DNA from 4 places in the Planococcus notacanthi genome. Region 4 is predicted to be linked to each of the others. Evidence: predicted binding sites of a transcription regulator. Region 4 holds the regulator's gene; each other region holds the start of a gene.
What was found. The regulator LexA, encoded in region 4, represses DNA repair genes until DNA is damaged. The targets are predictions, from matches to a motif close to CGAACATATGTTCG.

Region 1 (4,318 bases), on a different contig from region 4:
GATCGGCACCATCACACAAAAAGACTCCCAGGCGGTGTTAAGAGCGGCGGAAGGCGTCATTTTTAAGAATTACGATCAAGTGTTGGATTCGCTTGAAGAGCTGCGGTTTCTTTTGCCGCAGGCGGACCGTAAAATTCTAGGAGATGCTATTTCACGGCTCGTCACAGCCTATGAATCCAATGAGCTGTCACAGATGGACAGTTTTGTTGTGGAACGCCTGCTCAACGACATGCAGGAAATCGTTCGGACCCAACCGGTTCAATTGCCCGCGGAATTTGCCTTTTTTGGCAGAGCGGCCTCGATATTCGTCGGCGTTCTTCATGTTTTGGATCCCAATGTGGATCTGTTGGCGCTTGCCCGTCCACGAATCCTGGAATGGGCTTCTTCACAAAAAGAAGGCAAAGGCCTCTTTGGCAAAGAAGATGTCCTTCGTTGGGTGTTGAATGCCACGGGTCCGTTGCGGGTATTGCCGCAGAAAGTCATCAACTATTTGGAAGAGCCTGAACGGATGCGCCATTACCTTGAAAATCGGGACGGCCGGGAACGGGAGCACCGCAGAAATCTGCAATCCCGGATGTTTGCTGGAATATTCACCATTCTATCGTTTTCGGGGATGTCCATTTCAATCTGGTTCTGGAACGAACCTTACCTTTGGGTTTCGTCGGTATTTTTCGTCGGCTCCTTATGGGTGTACCGGTCGATCAAATAAGGTCAACATAATAGTTAAATTTTTTCTAGAGATGCATGAAACAATAAAGAGTTGCCGCCTGCCTTCACATTTAGTGACTGCAGGCGGCAACTCTTTTCAGTTAATTCGCTGATGATCTGGAGCTAGTGGATGGAGCGGAAATACGTCTTGTGAAAAAGCTGGAGAAAGCGAAGGTCCATATGCATAAGGTGGGATATGGAGGCGTTGCGCAGCAAGGGAGTTTTGTATTTACTGAAAGAGAGTGCAATCTTGGAAAGGCAGTCAATCCCGCGGCTGTTCTTTACGTGGAGCAAACGTCCGTTTTGTCACATAAGCCATCGGATGGTTATGGACTCGTTGAGCTTTTTTGAAATACCGGCGCAGGGATCCGGCAAATGAATGCTGATTTCGCAAAGCGATAGGCGAGACATCCAAATATACGGTTTCACCATTGCTTAAGTAGATAATGCTGCCTTTGCCGCTGCTGTCACTTTCAATGAGGTCAATGGCGTCATAATTGAACCAGACGCATTCCTTATTCTTTGGAGAGTGTGTCGGGAAGAAAATAAGCGGATTGCCATAATACTCACCAATGATGATGGGTGGCTTATGTTTTACGCCGACCGCTTTTTGGGCATAAAGAGTGGCGCTTTCAAGAGAGGCACGGTAGAACCGGCAGGAAGTGGTCACTGTTTTATAAACCGTTTCTTCAACCACAAATTCATTACGGTCTTCGATTACGCGCAGACAGGTGCGATGTCCATCCGTATAGGGTAAAAGGGCATACGTATTTGCGCAGATTGTATAAGAAAGCGGCCTGTGATTCTTTTTGCTCATGAAGAATAACCCCCTAAATTTACTTTACATACCTTATTATAATGAAAAATGGAAATTGCACAATGCACATTAGATTGAAAATAAAATATTTTCTATTTGGTTGGAATTTTCAAATAAATCTTGATTTTTTCTATTTGCTTCATGTATACTAATGAAAAGCATTCGGGGTGAAGAAGAATGGAAAACTATTATTCTTATGCTGATTTCATGAAAGCGATGGCTCAAACAAAAAAAATCACGGAAGCGGAAAAACTGCTGAACGACATCTATTTGGATCTGTTCTTGAAACATGTGCACCGCTCCCAACAAGAAGCACAGCTTATGGCCCTAATCGACGAAGCCCTGGATAACAAAGATCAAAAAGCATTTACTATATATACTGCTCAATTACAGACATTGCAGCATGAAGAAACAGAATAAATGGCTGTAAAAAAGCCATAAAAAAGGAAGCGGGAATCCAACCGGCTTCCTTTTTTGTTTTCAAAAATAGAAAGTGGCGAGAGAAGAGGTTGTTTATGCTTTATGTCTGTGGACTGTCTTTTTTTTGCGGATTTCCTTATAAAAAACATACGTTCGCTTTTTGTTAGTGGTTTTTTAGGGCATATGTTAAAGTAGAAGTAACGAAATAAGGGAAGGACGTCTTATCATGAAACAGGAATTCAATCTTCAAGCTCCCTATGAACCGGCCGGCGATCAACCGCAGGCGATTGCCGAATTGACGCAAGGCATCATCAACGGCAAGCGTTGTCAGACTTTATTGGGAGCGACAGGAACAGGTAAGACCTATACGATGTCGAATGTCATTCAGCAGGTCAAAAAGCCGACGCTGGTCATGGCCCACAATAAAACATTGGCAGGTCAGCTCTACAGCGAATTCAAGGAATTTTTTCCTGATAACGCAGTAGAGTATTTTGTCAGTTATTACGATTATTATCAGCCGGAAGCGTATGTTCCTCAGTCGGATACGTTCATTGAAAAAGATGCCAGCATCAATGACGAAATCGACAAGCTGCGCCACTCAGCGACAAGCTCCTTATTTGAGCGGGACGATGTCATCGTCATTGCATCGGTATCCTGTATTTACGGCCTTGGTTCACCGAAGGAATACCGCGAATTGGTCGTTTCTTTGCGTAAAGGAATGGAAATCGAACGCAACCAGTTGTTGCGGAAGCTAGTGGATGTTCAATATGAGCGCAACGACATTAATTTTATTCGCGGAACTTTCCGCGTTCGTGGAGATGTTGTTGAAATCTTCCCGGCCTCACGTGACGAAAGATGTTTGCGCGTCGAATTTTTTGGTGATGAAATTGACCGGATTCGTGAAGTTGATGCATTAACGGGTGAAATTATTGGCGAACGCGACCATGTTGCCATTTTCCCGGCATCCCACTTCGTAACACGTGAAGACAAAATGATTAAAGCGATAGCAAACATAGAAGAGGAATTGGAAGCGCGCCTGAAAGAAATGCGCGCCGAAGACAAATTGCTGGAAGCGCAGCGCTTAGAACAGCGTACGCGCTATGACTTGGAAATGATGCGTGAGATGGGCTTCTGCTCCGGCATTGAAAACTACTCCCGCCATTTGACGCTTCGCCCACCAGGCGCACAGCCTTATACATTGATTGATTATTTCCCAGAGGACTTTCTATTGGTCGTGGATGAGAGCCATGTAACGCTGCCGCAAGTACGCGGAATGTTCAATGGTGACCAGGCACGGAAAAAAGTATTGGTTGATTATGGTTTCCGTCTGCCTTCAGCAATGGATAATCGTCCATTGACGTTCGATGAATTCGAAGAGCATATTAACCAAGCAGTTTTTGTATCGGCAACGCCAGGCCCTTACGAAATGGAACATACTCCGGAAATGGTTGAACAGATTATCCGTCCGACCGGATTGCTTGACCCGACCATCGAAATCCGTCCGATTGAAGGGCAGATAGATGACTTGATGTATGAAATTCGCCAGCGTGCAGAGAATAATGAGCGCGTACTGGTAACGACATTGACCAAGAAAATGTCCGAAGATTTAACAGCCTATTTGAAAGATGCCGGCATCAAAGTCAATTACCTGCATTCTGAGATCAAAACGCTTGAGCGGATCGAAATCATAAGAGAACTGCGGATGGGCGTTTACGATGTGCTCGTCGGGATTAACCTGTTGCGTGAAGGATTGGATATCCCGGAAGTATCTTTAGTGACCATTTTGGATGCTGATAAAGAAGGGTTCCTTCGTTCGGAACGCTCCCTTATCCAAACAATGGGACGGGCGGCACGAAATGCACATGGACACGTCATTATGTACGCGGACAGAGTGACGGATTCCATGCAAAAGGCGATGGATGAAACCACCCGCCGCCGTACGATTCAAGCTGCATATAATGAAAAACATGGCATTACGCCAGTCACCATACAGAAGAAAATCCGTGATGTCATCCGTGCCACTGTTGCAGCGGAAGAGTCCGAGGAATATGTTTCAAAAGCGGTTTCGGGCAAAAAGCTCAACAAAGAAGATCGCATGAAGCTGATTACGCTGCTTGAAACAGAGATGAAAGAAGCGGCAAAAGCGCTTGATTTCGAACGGGCTGCAGAGCTGCGCGATACAGTGCTTGAATTGAAAGCGGAAGGGTGATGAAACTTGAAAAATCAGGAAATACGGATACAAGGCGCACGTGCGCACAATTTAAAAAATATAGACGTTGTCATTCCGCGCGATAAACTTGTGGTCATGACCGGGCTTTCGGGCTCAGGCAAATCATCATTAGCATTTGATACGATTTATGCTGAAGGACAACG
Region 2 (4,318 bases), on a different contig from region 4:
ATTGAATACGGCGTCCCTAAAGTTGCCATCCCTAAAGAGTTGGCTCCTAAATTGAATGTCGATGTCATCATTTGTGGCGCTACTGGTCTGAACGCAGCTGAACGCTTTATCATGGGCAGTGTCTCCGAACGAATTGTCCGCACAGCAAAATGCGACGTATTGGTTGTCCGCAGAGACCAAGAAGACTTATTTACCGAAAACTAAACAGCAACCTTTCCCTAAAAAACAATAAGGGAAAGGTTTTTTTATGATCTTTTTTCCTACTTTACCTTCCGCTACTTTCTTCCTCCAGTAAATCTACTACCAAAAAAAGCAAATAATCACCAAAGTTTTATCGCCTTCAATTAATATTTCACCAAAATGTCATATTTATATTAAAAATCATTGTTTTAGCGCCCTTTATCAGACACTTTGTCATTTTAGCAGTCAAAATGATAAGAAACTGTAATAATAAAGACGTTTATGTGGTGTTACAATGGGTCTGCTGGATTTTTCATTTGGCAACCGCCAAGAAAAATCAATCGACTCATAATAATTTTTCACGATAATTATAAATAGCCACGGAAATCGAAAGGAGCACAAGAGTTTGAAACCATTAGCTAAATGTCTGATGATCGCATTATCGGCTTTACTGGCGCTAACCATGTTCTTACCAACTGCAAGCGCTGATAAACTAAGTGATTTAGAGAAAAAGCAACAAGAAATTCAACAGAAACAAAGTGAATTGAACTCCGGGATTCAACAGAAAACCAACGAAATCTCCCAAAACCAATCCACACTCGAAAAAATCATCGCAAAAATCCGCGAGTTAGATAACCAAATCATCGAAACACAAACCAAAATCGACGTTGCTCAAGCAGAAATCGATCAAACAAAAATCGAAATCGATGAATTGAGAAAGTCTATTGAAGAATTGGAAAGAAAAATTGCAGAACGTGAAGAGCTTTTGAAAGAACGCGCACGTGCTATTCAGTTGAGCGGAGGTTCAGTTGATTACATAGATGTACTTCTTGGAGCAAACAGCTTTGTAGATTTCATTGACCGTTTTTCAGCAGTCAACATCTTAATCGAAGCGGATCGCGAAATCATGCGTGAGCAAGCAGCCGATAAAAAACTTTTAGCTGAACAAAAAGCGGAAGTGGAAACGAAACTAGCTGAACAGGAAGCCAAAAAGGCCGAATTGGTCAACTTGAAAAATTCACTTGATGCACAGAAAAACGAACAGGCTCAGCTTGAGAAAGATTTGAAAGCAGAGCAGGCACGCTTAGCTAACGAAAAATCATCGCTGCAAGCAGAACATGCGAAAACGATGAACATCAATGCAGACCTCGAGAAGAAAATTGGCGCAGAACAAGCACGTCTTGCGGAAATTGCCAGAAAAGCAGAGCAGGAACGATTGGCTAAAGAAGCCGCAGCACGCAAAGCGGAAGCTCAACGCCAGGCAGCAGCGTCTGCATCAGCACCTGCTTCAACTGTTACACAAGCTTCGGTATCTTCAAAAGCCGGCAGCTCAACATTTATCCTTCCTTCAACAGGACGCTTCACTTCTGGATTCGGTGGCCGTGACATCGGTGCCGGAGCAGAATCACACCTTGGAATGGATATCGCGAACTCACCTGGAACACCAATTGTTGCCGCAGCGAGCGGTATGGTGTCCTACGCCGGCAATATGGGCGGATACGGAAACGTGGTCATCCTGACACATTCCATCAACGGCCAGACACACGCTACCGTTTATGGCCACATGAGCTCGATCAATGTATCTGTTGGACAATCAGTTGGACAAGGCCAGCAAGTGGGCGGCATGGGTAACACAGGCCGTTCTACAGGCACACACCTTCACTTTGAAATTCACGTAGGACCTTGGAATGGCGCACGTTCAAATGCGGTCAATCCTGCTCCTTACGTTCGATAACATGTTAAAAAACCGGCTTCTCTCAGGAGATGCCGGTTTTTTCTTTCTATTTTTCTCTATGTAGCAGTTTAATCGTTTTGGATGCTTCGATTGAATATTTTTCTTAATGATCGATTTGTATACTGCCGTTCTCCATAATTTGGATCGGTTGATAGCTATTTTTAAACTCAATTCCTATATATCCAGTAGAGTTCAAGTCCGATATCCCTTTTATATAGGCCTCTTCGTCTGTAATTAACCGATAGAAGAAACACAATCCATCACTGGTATCTGAAGACTCTTCAAATACAAATTTCTCTCCATACTTCTCTTCAAAGAATTTTATCGCTTCTTCGTGAGTAGTAAATAGCGGAAATTCGTTTTCTTCCTGCTTGCTGATTCTATGCATTTTTCTCCTCCTAAGATTCAAGTTTACTTTAACTGCATCTTTTTATTACGATAATTAAGATATAGATACAAAGAATTTATCATTCAATCAAGCATATGTATAGATGTAATCATACCGATTGGCAGTCGCCGCTCGCCGAACGCATCTTCATAGGTAATGGTCCACCGCTCTTGGTCCAGCTTTTGAATTATGCAACGGTGATAGTGGAAATGACGGTCCTGCCAGGATTGAATAAATACCATGCACTGCCGTTCGCAGGCTACTATCAGCATACCAATGATAGCCCTTTGTTCATCGGCGCTGAGCATCGGCTGCGGATCATTAATGGAATTCCATGCATGTTCCGATACGAAAAGGCCATCCCACCTTGTTTGTCTTCTTTCATTTTTTTTGCCGGTAATGCTTCTTTGCTCCATATCTTACACTCCCTTTAATAAGAACATTTGTTCTTATTATACCCATTTAAAAGAGGAATTGCTCTATTTTAGAGAAGTTTTTTTATTTTGAAGAAGAACTGCAAAAAAAGAGAAGAAGGTTTTCAGTTTCCTCTCTTTCAATACTTTTCAATATGTTAGTTTTGTTCTTCATTGATTTCTACCAACTCTTCCAGCGAATGGATTTCAGCCTCTGGAATCTCTGCGAATTCTTGCATTAAGCTTTGCTGATACTTGTTTTTTCGATAATATTTTTTCAGTAAGTTATTCGCAATCGAGAAGATCCACGTGGACAGTGTGGAATGGTTATTAAAAGACGCTATACTTTTACACGCTTCATAAAAGGTATCGTGGCAAAGGTCTTAAGCCGCCGCCTGTTTGCCTGTCTTCGCATAGAAAAACGCATAGATTTTTGGGTGAAGTTTTTCGTATTCTTCATTAAGCTTATTCATCACTGCCCTCGCTTTCTTGCTGTTCTTAGTATTAATACCTCAAGCATTTATTTCGTTACAAAATCCTTTAAAAAATTTTCTTTCCCTTATCATTCCATAGATTTTTCCCATCTTTAGTTCTATGAATATTTTTTTAATTAAAATCAAAACTAGTAAAGGATGGCCTTTAAGAAACAAAAAAAAGAACTTCAGTGCAGCACTGAAGTCCTCTGCATAAACAAAAAGAAGAGAGAATGTAGTCGATCCACATCTTCTCCCCTCTATCCATGTCTAATAGTTTTTATGCAAAATCCCTTTTATACTGGACAGTCAGACAGATACCGCCAGCTAAAAATGCCAACGAATATTTAAACAGGAAAAAGATTGTCCACATATACTCTTTCGGAAAGATGATGTCACATAAAATGATGGCCAACAGCATCCAGTAGCAGCTCTTTAAAGACAATTGATTTGTCCGTTCATCGCTTTCCCCCATCTTCTTATAAGACACATAAAGAAGAATCAGACTGCCCATGAGCAGTAAAAACCCAATCCCGATGAGAATATTCCAATTCCCAGTAGATTGTTCAGCCCAAGCCCTAAAAGGATCGAAAATAGCGTGATGGATATTCGCGAAAAAATCATTCGTTTTGACCATCTCCTTTTACATAAGTAAATACATCGTTTACATCAACCTTAAAAAAGTCGGCAATTCGGAAAGCTAACAGCAAGGTTGGAACATAATTCCCTTTTTCCATAACAAAGATGGTTTGTTTGGAAACTCCCACTTTTTCCGCTAATTCTTGCTGGGACATTCTGGCGAGCACCCGATATTCATAAACCTTATTGGATATCGAGTCCCCAAAATCTTTCTTCATGATCATCACCTCTTAGAAAATATAATAAATAAATTCTTTATAAAAGTAAAGTAAACTTATACTTAATAAAATAATATTTTTATTTCTTGCTATTATTACATAAGAATCCGTATATGGTTCTTCAATAAAAACACATGAAAACCCGGCATCTTTTTCAAGATGCCGGGTATTCTTCTTTCTATTCTTTTCCTCCGTACAATTGTTGAAGTTCTTCTTCTTTCATTGTAAAGCGGTGTTCTTCTGCAGGAAAAGCGCCGGTTTTTACTTCGTCG
Region 3 (4,318 bases), 520 kb from region 4:
CATGGACAAATTGGAGGAATGGGGCAAAAAATACGGATTGAAACGGGAGTGGATGGATTTGCGGGGAGATTACCCGCATTTCGATCTTTTCGGCGATCGGCAACGGGAAATCTTGGAGACTGAAGGTTATCTGGAGCAATTAAACAGATTTCATCGGTAAAAAAACTCTTTATTCTACTCGAATTGCCGAAAGATGTGCGGACGAAAAGACTCGTGATTTTCGGGGGAATACGTGTAGCAATATTATTCAACTGATAAATTTTGTTGCAATTCCCAGGTTTTGAACATCTAAACCAGTCTGGAATTTGTCCGGAATACATCGAAAAAGCTGCCGTCAACTGTCAAAATCAAGACAGTTAACGGCAGCTTTTATGCTTATATGCATGAGAATGTATAAAACAACCAACTATTCATTCATTTAAGCGTTCTGTTTAGAGTATGAATAATCAAGTTCGTGCAGGTCATCATTAACCGTGACCTGAAGATCGTGTCCATCAAAATACCAGACATCGCTTTGTTCAATAAAGTAGGTGACTTGGTCTTCCTCCACCTGAACATCCATTTCATGGGGCTGATCTTTAGTGACGCCCAATGAAAATCCGGGCTGAAGCTTGCTTGCACCTCCGTAGCGGACAAAAAACCTTACCGACTCACCGGGAGACACTTCCATTTCTTCCTTAAACCAATTGAATGCGTCGTCACTGATTTTGATTTGCATATGGCACGTCCTTTCGCAGATGTTACCAGTTGATTTTTGGTTCTGTACCCGCACGGATTCTGGAAATATTAGCCCGGTGGCGGAAAATGATGAAAATCGCTAAAATGTAGATGACGACCATAAACAAGTAATCACCGGTGATCACTCCATAGATGGTGGTGTAGATGATGAACACCACGGCCAAGATGATTGAAGACAAAGACACCATTTTAGTGATTTTCAATGCAATCAATAGCACTGCAACTGCCATGATGAATAGTGGCCATTGGTAGCCCAACAGAATGCCGCCTGAAGTTGCAACTGCTTTTCCGCCTTTAAATTTGGCGAATACAGGATAGATATGGCCAATGACTGCAACGACCCCGAATATCAATGGATGGATATCAGTAGCAATGTACAGGGGAATCAATGTAGCAGCGGTCCCTTTCAGGATATCCAGCAGCGTAACGACAATGCCTGCTTTTTTGCCGAGAGTCCGGAATGTGTTGGTGGCGCCCAGGTTGCCGCTTCCTTTTGTGCGAATATCGGTATTGTAGAATAACTTTCCGATCCACAGAGCAGATGGAATTGAGCCGAGCAGGTAAGCTAATAGAATAGGAAGCAATGTACTCATGATAAACTCCTTTAAAACAACCTTATTTTGTAGTATCAGTTTACCATGACTGAAGATCTTTGAACAATAGATGGCAGATTATTCAACAGGCAAGACGAAATCGTGTATGATAGAATAAAAAGGACAGGTGATCATCTTGAACAATCCTAGCCGTGAAGAAATCAAAAACGTACTCGACAATGCGAAAACCATCGCTGTAATCGGGCTCAGCCCTAATCCGAGCCGAACATCCTATATGGTTTCGGAAGCTATGCAACGGGCCGGTTATCGCATTATCCCAGTTAATCCGCAGACAGATTCCGTACTGGGCGAAAAAAGTTACGCTTCTTTGAGTGATATTCCAGAAAAAGTGGATATCGTCAACGTTTTCCGGCGCAGTGAGTTTTTGGTAGATATCGCTGATGAATTTGTGAAAATCGATTGTCCAGTTTTTTGGACACAATTGAATGTAGTGGATGAAAATGTATTTAATCGATTGGCTGATGCAGGCTATACGGTCATCATGGACCGCTGCATCAAAGTGGAACACGCCATTTTGAAATAAGGCATTACCGCTAAGAGCGCCCAGCGCTCTTTTTCTATGAAGTTTGACAGATGGCCATAGAATAGAATACGATTAAGAGAGAGAATTATACGAACAGATGTTTGTTGGAGGGAATTAGATGGCTAAAATTCAAAGCACGGCATACAACGAAGAAGCGATCCAAGTACTCGAGGGCTTAGATGCCGTCAGAAAACGGCCGGGAATGTATATCGGTTCGACGGACACACGCGGACTTCATCATTTAGTCTATGAAATTGTTGATAACTCAGTTGATGAAGCGCTTGCAGGCTACGGAGACAGAATCACCGTTACGATCCACGAAGACAATAGCATCAGTGTCCGGGATTATGGACGCGGCATGCCTACAGGAATGCACCGCAGCGGCAAACCCACACCAGAAGTGATTTTGACGGTTTTGCATGCTGGAGGGAAATTCGGGCAAGGCGGCTATAAAACAAGCGGAGGCCTGCACGGAGTTGGTGCGTCAGTGGTCAATGCACTGTCCAAGTTTTTGGAAGTCACTATTTACCGCGACGGCAAAAAATACCGCCAACGTTTTGAAAATGGCGGCAAGCCGGTCACCACATTGGAAGAAATCGGTTCAACGAAAGAAACCGGTACAGTCATTCACTTTTTGCCGGATGACGCCATTTTTTCTGTAAGCAAATACAATTATGAAACATTGTCAGAACGTCTTCGCGAATCGGCTTTCTTGCTGAAAGGACTGAAGATCGAGCTGTTCGATCAACGGACAGAAGCCAAGGATGTTTTCCATTACGAAACCGGTATTGAGGCATTTGTCTCTTATTTGAACGAAGAAAAAGATGTGCTGCATCCAGTGGCTTATATCGAGGGGCAGCAGGATGAGATGGAAATCGAGTTTTCTTTCCAATTCAACGATGGCTATTCCGAGACGATTTTGTCATTCGTCAATAACGTCCGCACTCGTGACGGCGGTACACATGAAACCGGCGCAAAAGCAGCGATGACCCGAGTCTTCAATGATTACGCAAGAAAAATAAATCTCTTGAAAGATAAAGATAAGAACCTGGAAGGCTCGGATATCCGCGAAGGATTGGCAGCTATCGTTTCTGTCCGTATTCCCGAAGGGATGCTGCAATTTGAAGGACAGACGAAAAGCAAGCTGGGTACGAGCGAAGCACGGAGCATCGTCGATTCGGTCGTGTCCCAAAAGTTAATGTATTTCCTGGAAGAAAACGCCGATCTCAGCGCATCTCTGGTACGCAAAGCGATTCGGGCATCACAGGCTCGCCTGGCCGCCAGAAAAGCACGGGAAGACGCACGAAACGGCAAGAAACGAAAAAAATCGGATGCTTTGTTATCCGGTAAATTGACGCCTGCCCAATCCCGAAATGCTGCAAAAAATGAATTGTACCTGGTGGAGGGAGATTCGGCCGGCGGCTCTGCAAAACAGGGGCGCGACCGGACATTCCAAGCGATTTTGCCGCTGCGCGGGAAAGTCGTCAACACTGAAAAAGCAAAACTTGAGGAAATCATGAAGAACGAAGAAATCTCGACCATTATCCATGCCATCGGCGGTGGGGTATCTTCGGATTTTTCAATCGACGACATCGCTTATAACAAAGTCATTATCATGACGGATGCCGATACAGATGGTGCGCACATCCAAGTGCTGCTGCTGACGTTCTTCTTCCGCTACATGAAGCCTTTGATTGAAGCAGGCAAAGTCTTCATCGCCTTGCCCCCACTGTACAAAGTCTCCAAAGGCATCGGCAAAAAAGAAGTGATCGACTATGCATGGACAGAAGCCGATCTTGATGAATCCATCAAAAAAGTCGGAAAAGGCTATATGCTGCAGCGTTATAAAGGTCTGGGTGAGATGAACGCAGACCAATTGTGGGAAACCACCATGAACCCGGAAACACGGACGCTGATCCGCGTAACCATTGAAGACAGTGCCCGTGCAGAACGCGGCATCACGACGCTAATGGGTGACAAAGTGGAGCCAAGACGCCGCTGGATTGAAAACAATGTCGACTTCGGACTGGAAGAAGACAGCAATATTCTTGAAAATGATTTGATTCACGCTGAGGAGGAACTTGTATGACACAAACCGAACGATTTCAAGATTTGCCACTGGAAGAAGTAATCGGTGATCGGTTTGGCCGTTACAGCAAATACATCATCCAGGACCGTGCACTGCCGGATGCCCGTGACGGCTTAAAACCCGTTCAGCGCCGGATTTTATATGCTATGTACCACGAAGGCAATACCAATGATAAAGCGTTCCGGAAATCAGCAAAAACTGTCGGTAACGTTATCGGTAACTACCATCCACATGGTGACAGTTCGGTTTATGAAGCGATGGTTCGCTTAAGCCAGGACTGGAAGATCCGCCACATGCTCGTTGAAATGCACGGCAACAACGGATCGATGGACGGCGATTCGCCGGCTGCAATGC
Region 4 (4,318 bases):
TGGTTCATATGCTTAGTCCACAAAGTATATGCCATTGGAGCTGCGCCCATTGGCAATCCTGGATGACCAGAATTTGCTTTTTCGATTGCATCGATGGAAAGTGTACGAATTGTTGTCACTGCAAGTTGATCTGCGTGGGTTGACATAGTAACATCCTCTCTCAAACAAAAATATAATCCCTTTCTAGTTTAGTCAACAATAGAAAAGAATACAATGAAAAAGAGAATAAGTATTTAATTCAAATACTTATTCTCTCGAATATTTTTGACCTTTTCTGGTGTTACATCGTTCCCATTCGGGTCAATTACTTTTACATTTTCAATTGTTCCACGCATCGTTTTACGGAACGTTTGCAAATATTCCTGGCGCAAAGAAGATTGTTCTTTTGCTTCTTCTTTGGATAATCCAGTCGTTTTCGATTTACGTGATAGTTCATTAATTCTAGTTAATTTGTCTGGTGATAACATAGACATCCACCTTTCTTCTTTTCATATGGTACAAAAAAAGTAAGGTTTCTGCAATGTTTTAGTCTTTCATCAGCTTTTCGTATTCCTTATATCGCCGATGAACCGTCGCCTTGCTCGCTTGGTAGCCGAATCCTTGCAGGGTTACAGCAATTTCACTGAAAGTCAGCCCATTGGTTTTCAGGCTGACAATTTGATCGATAGGCAAATCCAAGCGTTCCCGTCCATCAGGATTGCCTTTGCCTTTTAGATTTTTTTCCGGTTTATAGCCATTTTCCACAGCGCGTTTCATGCCCCGCTTGATTTTGGCATTATGTATTTTGCGCTGATATTCTTCAACGATTGCCAGAATTTCAAGCACCATGTCATCCATATCATTAAGGGCTATTGGCCCCATATCCGATAAGGTATAAACTTCCACGCCATATTTCTTCATGACATGCAAAAGAGCAATACGTGCATGCCCTCTGCCCAAACGCGTTTCATCCTGAATAAAAACGGCATCGATTTTTTCTGCCTTGATGCAATTAAGCATTTCAAGCAGACCGTCACGATCCATTTCGTATCCACTGTGCTGATCGGTGTATACACCATCCACTTTATAAGATTGTTCAAACGCAAATTTCATCAGTTCTTCTTCCTGTCTCTCAAGGGAGGATTCCTGCGTATCTTTGGTCGTGCTGACACGGCAATAAATTAATGCATTTTTCTTCATTCAGCATCACCTGCAAATTTAATGGTCTCATCAGGAGCAAATTTCAATTGGTCGCTTGGAATCTTAAGGGATTGTCCTGCAATGATTTTTGGAGTAGAAAGGTTGTTTTCTTTCATAATCTCCTCTATCCATTCATGATGGGGAGTCGCGCCACTGAAAGATTCAGCTAAAGTCCAAAGCGTGTCGCCTTCTTCTATTTCAACTTGGCTCATTGATGTACTGTTTGTATTATGGGACAGTATTGCGTAAAAAGTAAATACCACAATTAATGAGAAAAATGCGATAAGATAAGAATTTTGTCGAATGAATGTCATTTGAACCGCCTCCTAAGAATTTATGTTCGGAATGTATGTTCTCATATTAATGCGAACAGGTGTTTTTGTCAAGAATAAAATTCGAACCTATGTTTGCATTTCAATGCCCGAGTTGGTATACTATTGGTAGAAATCAAGTAGAATTACTCAAATGAGGTGAAACTGTTGAAAAAAGTATCCAAACGCCAGGAAGACATTCTGTCATTTATAAAAGAGGAAGTTCGGCTGAAAGGCTATCCGCCATCCGTACGCGAAATCGGTGAGGCAGTCGGTCTTGCATCCAGTTCGACTGTACATGGGCATTTAGCACGTCTTGAAAGCAAAGGCTTGATCAGACGGGATCCAACCAAGCCGAGAGCCATTGAAGTAATAAGCACTGACGAAGCGTTAATCGATAAAAGTCCGGTATTGCATGTTCCTTTAATCGGTAAAGTAACTGCCGGTGTTCCTATTACAGCAATTGAGAACGTGGAAGAGTATTTCCCGCTTCCGCAAAGTTATGGCACTGAAGATGATCACATCTTCATGCTGGAGATCATGGGTGAAAGTATGATCGAAGCCGGAATTTTGAACGGAGATTATGTAGTGGTTAAGCAGCAGCAGACCGCGGATAATGGGGACATTGTTGTCGCAATGACGACTGAGGATGAAGCAACAGTTAAACGCTTCTTCCGAGAAGAAAATTATTTCCGTCTTCAGCCTGAAAATTCATCGATGGATCCGATCATTGTAGACCAAGTATCGATTCTTGGTAAAGTTGTAGGCGTTTATCGCCAAATCCATTAAAAAAACCGGGGAAATCCCCGGTTTTTTTAATGGATATTTTTATTATGTAAACAATTTCATTTTAGCGTTTATGGCAGTTGAAAGCTAAAATTACAGGAATTCTCATTCTCCTACTATACTCTTCATCAGAACTGAAATTTTGACGCTCGGGCTTCCCTTCCCGAACATTCGTTACGCTAAATCCCGCATTTGTCAAAGAGGTAAAATAGCTTTCAATGGTTCGGTGATACTTGACGACAATTTTATCGATCCACGGTTCGTGCCGTTCTCCTTCTTTAAAGTAATCGTCCACCAGCCAATTGCTTCTTTTTTCTCCTGACATTTTACTTGAAAAAGATGAGGTCGTCAGTGGATGCTGCACACTAAACACAAATTTCCCCTCAGCTTTTAAGGATTCATATACATTTCGGAATAGTTCGTCCACTTCCGGTAAATAATGGATGGCTAGTCGAGAGGAGACGATGTCATAGGTATTTTCAGGAAAAACAAATGACTCCATAATTGCCAATGTCAGATCGGCATTGGCACCCTCCAAATTTGCAGCCGCTAAGTCGATCATTTCTTCAGACCCTTCCACACCATGATAATAATGCGCTCCTGCTTCCAACAGTTCTTTTCCGAATAAAGCATCTCCACATCCTAAATCGAGTATATCCTGGTTTTGAAAGTTGCCAAGCAAGCCATAGATTATTGGTTTTTCAATGCTGTTATTAGGGCTCTCCGTCCGATTTCTTCTTTGCAGAAAATTCTTCAAAAAATCTTTTTCCTCGTAAGCACTCGATCCTCTGAACTCCATTCATTTGCCTCCCAATTGAATTGTCATGCAAAAAATCTTTTAAAAAAAGGAGTTGCGCAAGCAACACCTCAAGTGCAGCTTGCCGAGAAAAAATCTTCTACAGTTCGCTGACGATAATATATTTAACTAAATTGATAGTAATGCGATAAATATTGCCTGTTTGTTCATCTGAAATTTCATAAGTGCCATTGGAAGGAATCTTGCTTAATGCCGATTCTTTATCTACAGCCTGGACATTGTGTACGATGGTATTGCCTTGATCAAAATAAAACTCTACGCGAAACGGTTTCATGCAATAGCCTCCTTTAAACTTTTACTTTATCTTCGTGACTCAGTTTAGCATATATCCTTTATTATTGCTGTTTGTATAATTCCTTGTATACGATCACTTTCAGGGCAAGCAGCTCTTCTTCATTCAAATCCTCTTCAAGCTTCTGAATCACTTCGTCTGCTGACATCGTGCCATCTTCAATTCCCGATTTCATTTTAGCCAGATCCGCAATGCCGACCTTTTTGATGACTGTACCCGCTGCATCTCCAGTTGTTTCAAATGGCAAAGGCATACTCTCTTCCTCTGCAATTTTGGCTTCTTCTACATATTCAAGCATTTGTGGATCACTTTCAACATATTCCACCACTTTTTCCATTTGCCCGTTGTTCCGAAGCTCTTCTGTCGCCTCGGCAACCAGCCGGTCGGTCGACAAATCGGGTCCGATAACATATGTGCCAATGCCTGCAAACGAAAAGAAGATTAAAAAAACAATGATAGACATTAAAAAGCGCATAGCCGATTCCCCCTCCGTTTTTAGACTATTATAACAGTAGACGCAAAAAAGTGTATAAAGTTACCAAAAAAGAATAACCTCGCAGTTCGTTCTTTGCAGAACGGACGACAAGGTTATTTCTTTTACTCAAGCATGTTCATCAATTAATCATCGTTTCTGCTGCTCAGCAATCCACCAGTCAATGTGTTCTAAATTAAAGATCACAGTGTCTTGGAATGCTTTGCGGTGCGGAATCTTTCTTTTCGACATTAAATCTGTAATCTGCTCTGCAGCCAATGGATAATTCACTGATTCCAAATATTCTACAAGATTCGAAAGTCCTTGGATTTTCCTCAAATTAATCGCCTCCCACAAAATCCTTCTTCTTTCAAGAGAAAGAAAAATTCAGTATGAGTTATTAACTTTTCAGGCTGCAACTAATTATAACCTTAATTCGCCGGCTGTAAACTATAAAAAAA

Region 1: the regulator LexA is predicted to act here: its motif matches at 2,088-2,101, upstream of uvrB (excinuclease ABC subunit UvrB).
Region 2: the regulator LexA is predicted to act here: its motif matches at 2,740-2,753, upstream of QMA01_RS08240 (YolD-like family protein).
Region 3: the regulator LexA is predicted to act here: its motif matches at 1,966-1,979, upstream of parE (DNA topoisomerase IV subunit B).

What each region holds. Positions count from the first base shown of each region.
Region 1 covers NZ_JASDCQ010000005.1:74,370-78,687, forward strand. Annotated here, with positions in the region: gene QMA01_RS15765 (ABC1 kinase family protein) at 1-709, shown strand, start outside; gene QMA01_RS15770 (competence protein ComK) at 971-1,525, opposite strand; gene QMA01_RS15775 (IDEAL domain-containing protein) at 1,703-1,945, shown strand; gene uvrB (excinuclease ABC subunit UvrB) at 2,172-4,154, shown strand; gene uvrA (excinuclease ABC subunit UvrA) at 4,161-4,318, shown strand, end outside.
Region 2 covers NZ_JASDCQ010000002.1:167,717-172,034, reverse strand. Annotated here, with positions in the region: gene QMA01_RS08255 (universal stress protein) at 1-204, shown strand, start outside; gene QMA01_RS08250 (murein hydrolase activator EnvC family protein) at 611-1,915, shown strand; gene QMA01_RS08245 (hypothetical protein) at 2,019-2,303, opposite strand; gene QMA01_RS08240 (YolD-like family protein) at 2,387-2,719, opposite strand; partial or broken gene QMA01_RS18210 (RNA polymerase sigma factor) at 2,875-3,087, opposite strand; gene QMA01_RS08235 (DUF2178 domain-containing protein) at 3,470-3,826, opposite strand; gene QMA01_RS08230 (helix-turn-helix transcriptional regulator) at 3,810-4,046, opposite strand; gene panB (3-methyl-2-oxobutanoate hydroxymethyltransferase) at 4,225-4,318, opposite strand, start outside.
Region 3 covers NZ_JASDCQ010000001.1:1,118,038-1,122,355, reverse strand. Annotated here, with positions in the region: gene QMA01_RS05470 (hypothetical protein) at 1-160, shown strand, start outside; gene QMA01_RS05465 (HesB/YadR/YfhF family protein) at 419-718, opposite strand; gene plsY (glycerol-3-phosphate 1-O-acyltransferase PlsY) at 741-1,331, opposite strand; gene QMA01_RS05455 (CoA-binding protein) at 1,462-1,875, shown strand; gene parE (DNA topoisomerase IV subunit B) at 1,994-3,964, shown strand; gene parC (DNA topoisomerase IV subunit A) at 3,961-4,318, shown strand, end outside.
Region 4 covers NZ_JASDCQ010000001.1:600,562-604,879, reverse strand. Annotated here, with positions in the region: gene tkt (transketolase) at 1-146, opposite strand, end outside; gene QMA01_RS02815 (DUF896 domain-containing protein) at 234-467, opposite strand; gene QMA01_RS02810 (YneB family resolvase-like protein) at 526-1,179, opposite strand; gene yneA (cell division suppressor protein YneA) at 1,176-1,493, opposite strand; gene lexA (transcriptional repressor LexA) at 1,659-2,279, shown strand; gene QMA01_RS02795 (class I SAM-dependent DNA methyltransferase) at 2,341-3,075, opposite strand; gene QMA01_RS02790 (hypothetical protein) at 3,173-3,367, opposite strand; gene QMA01_RS02785 (hypothetical protein) at 3,429-3,860, opposite strand; gene QMA01_RS02780 (hypothetical protein) at 4,008-4,196, opposite strand.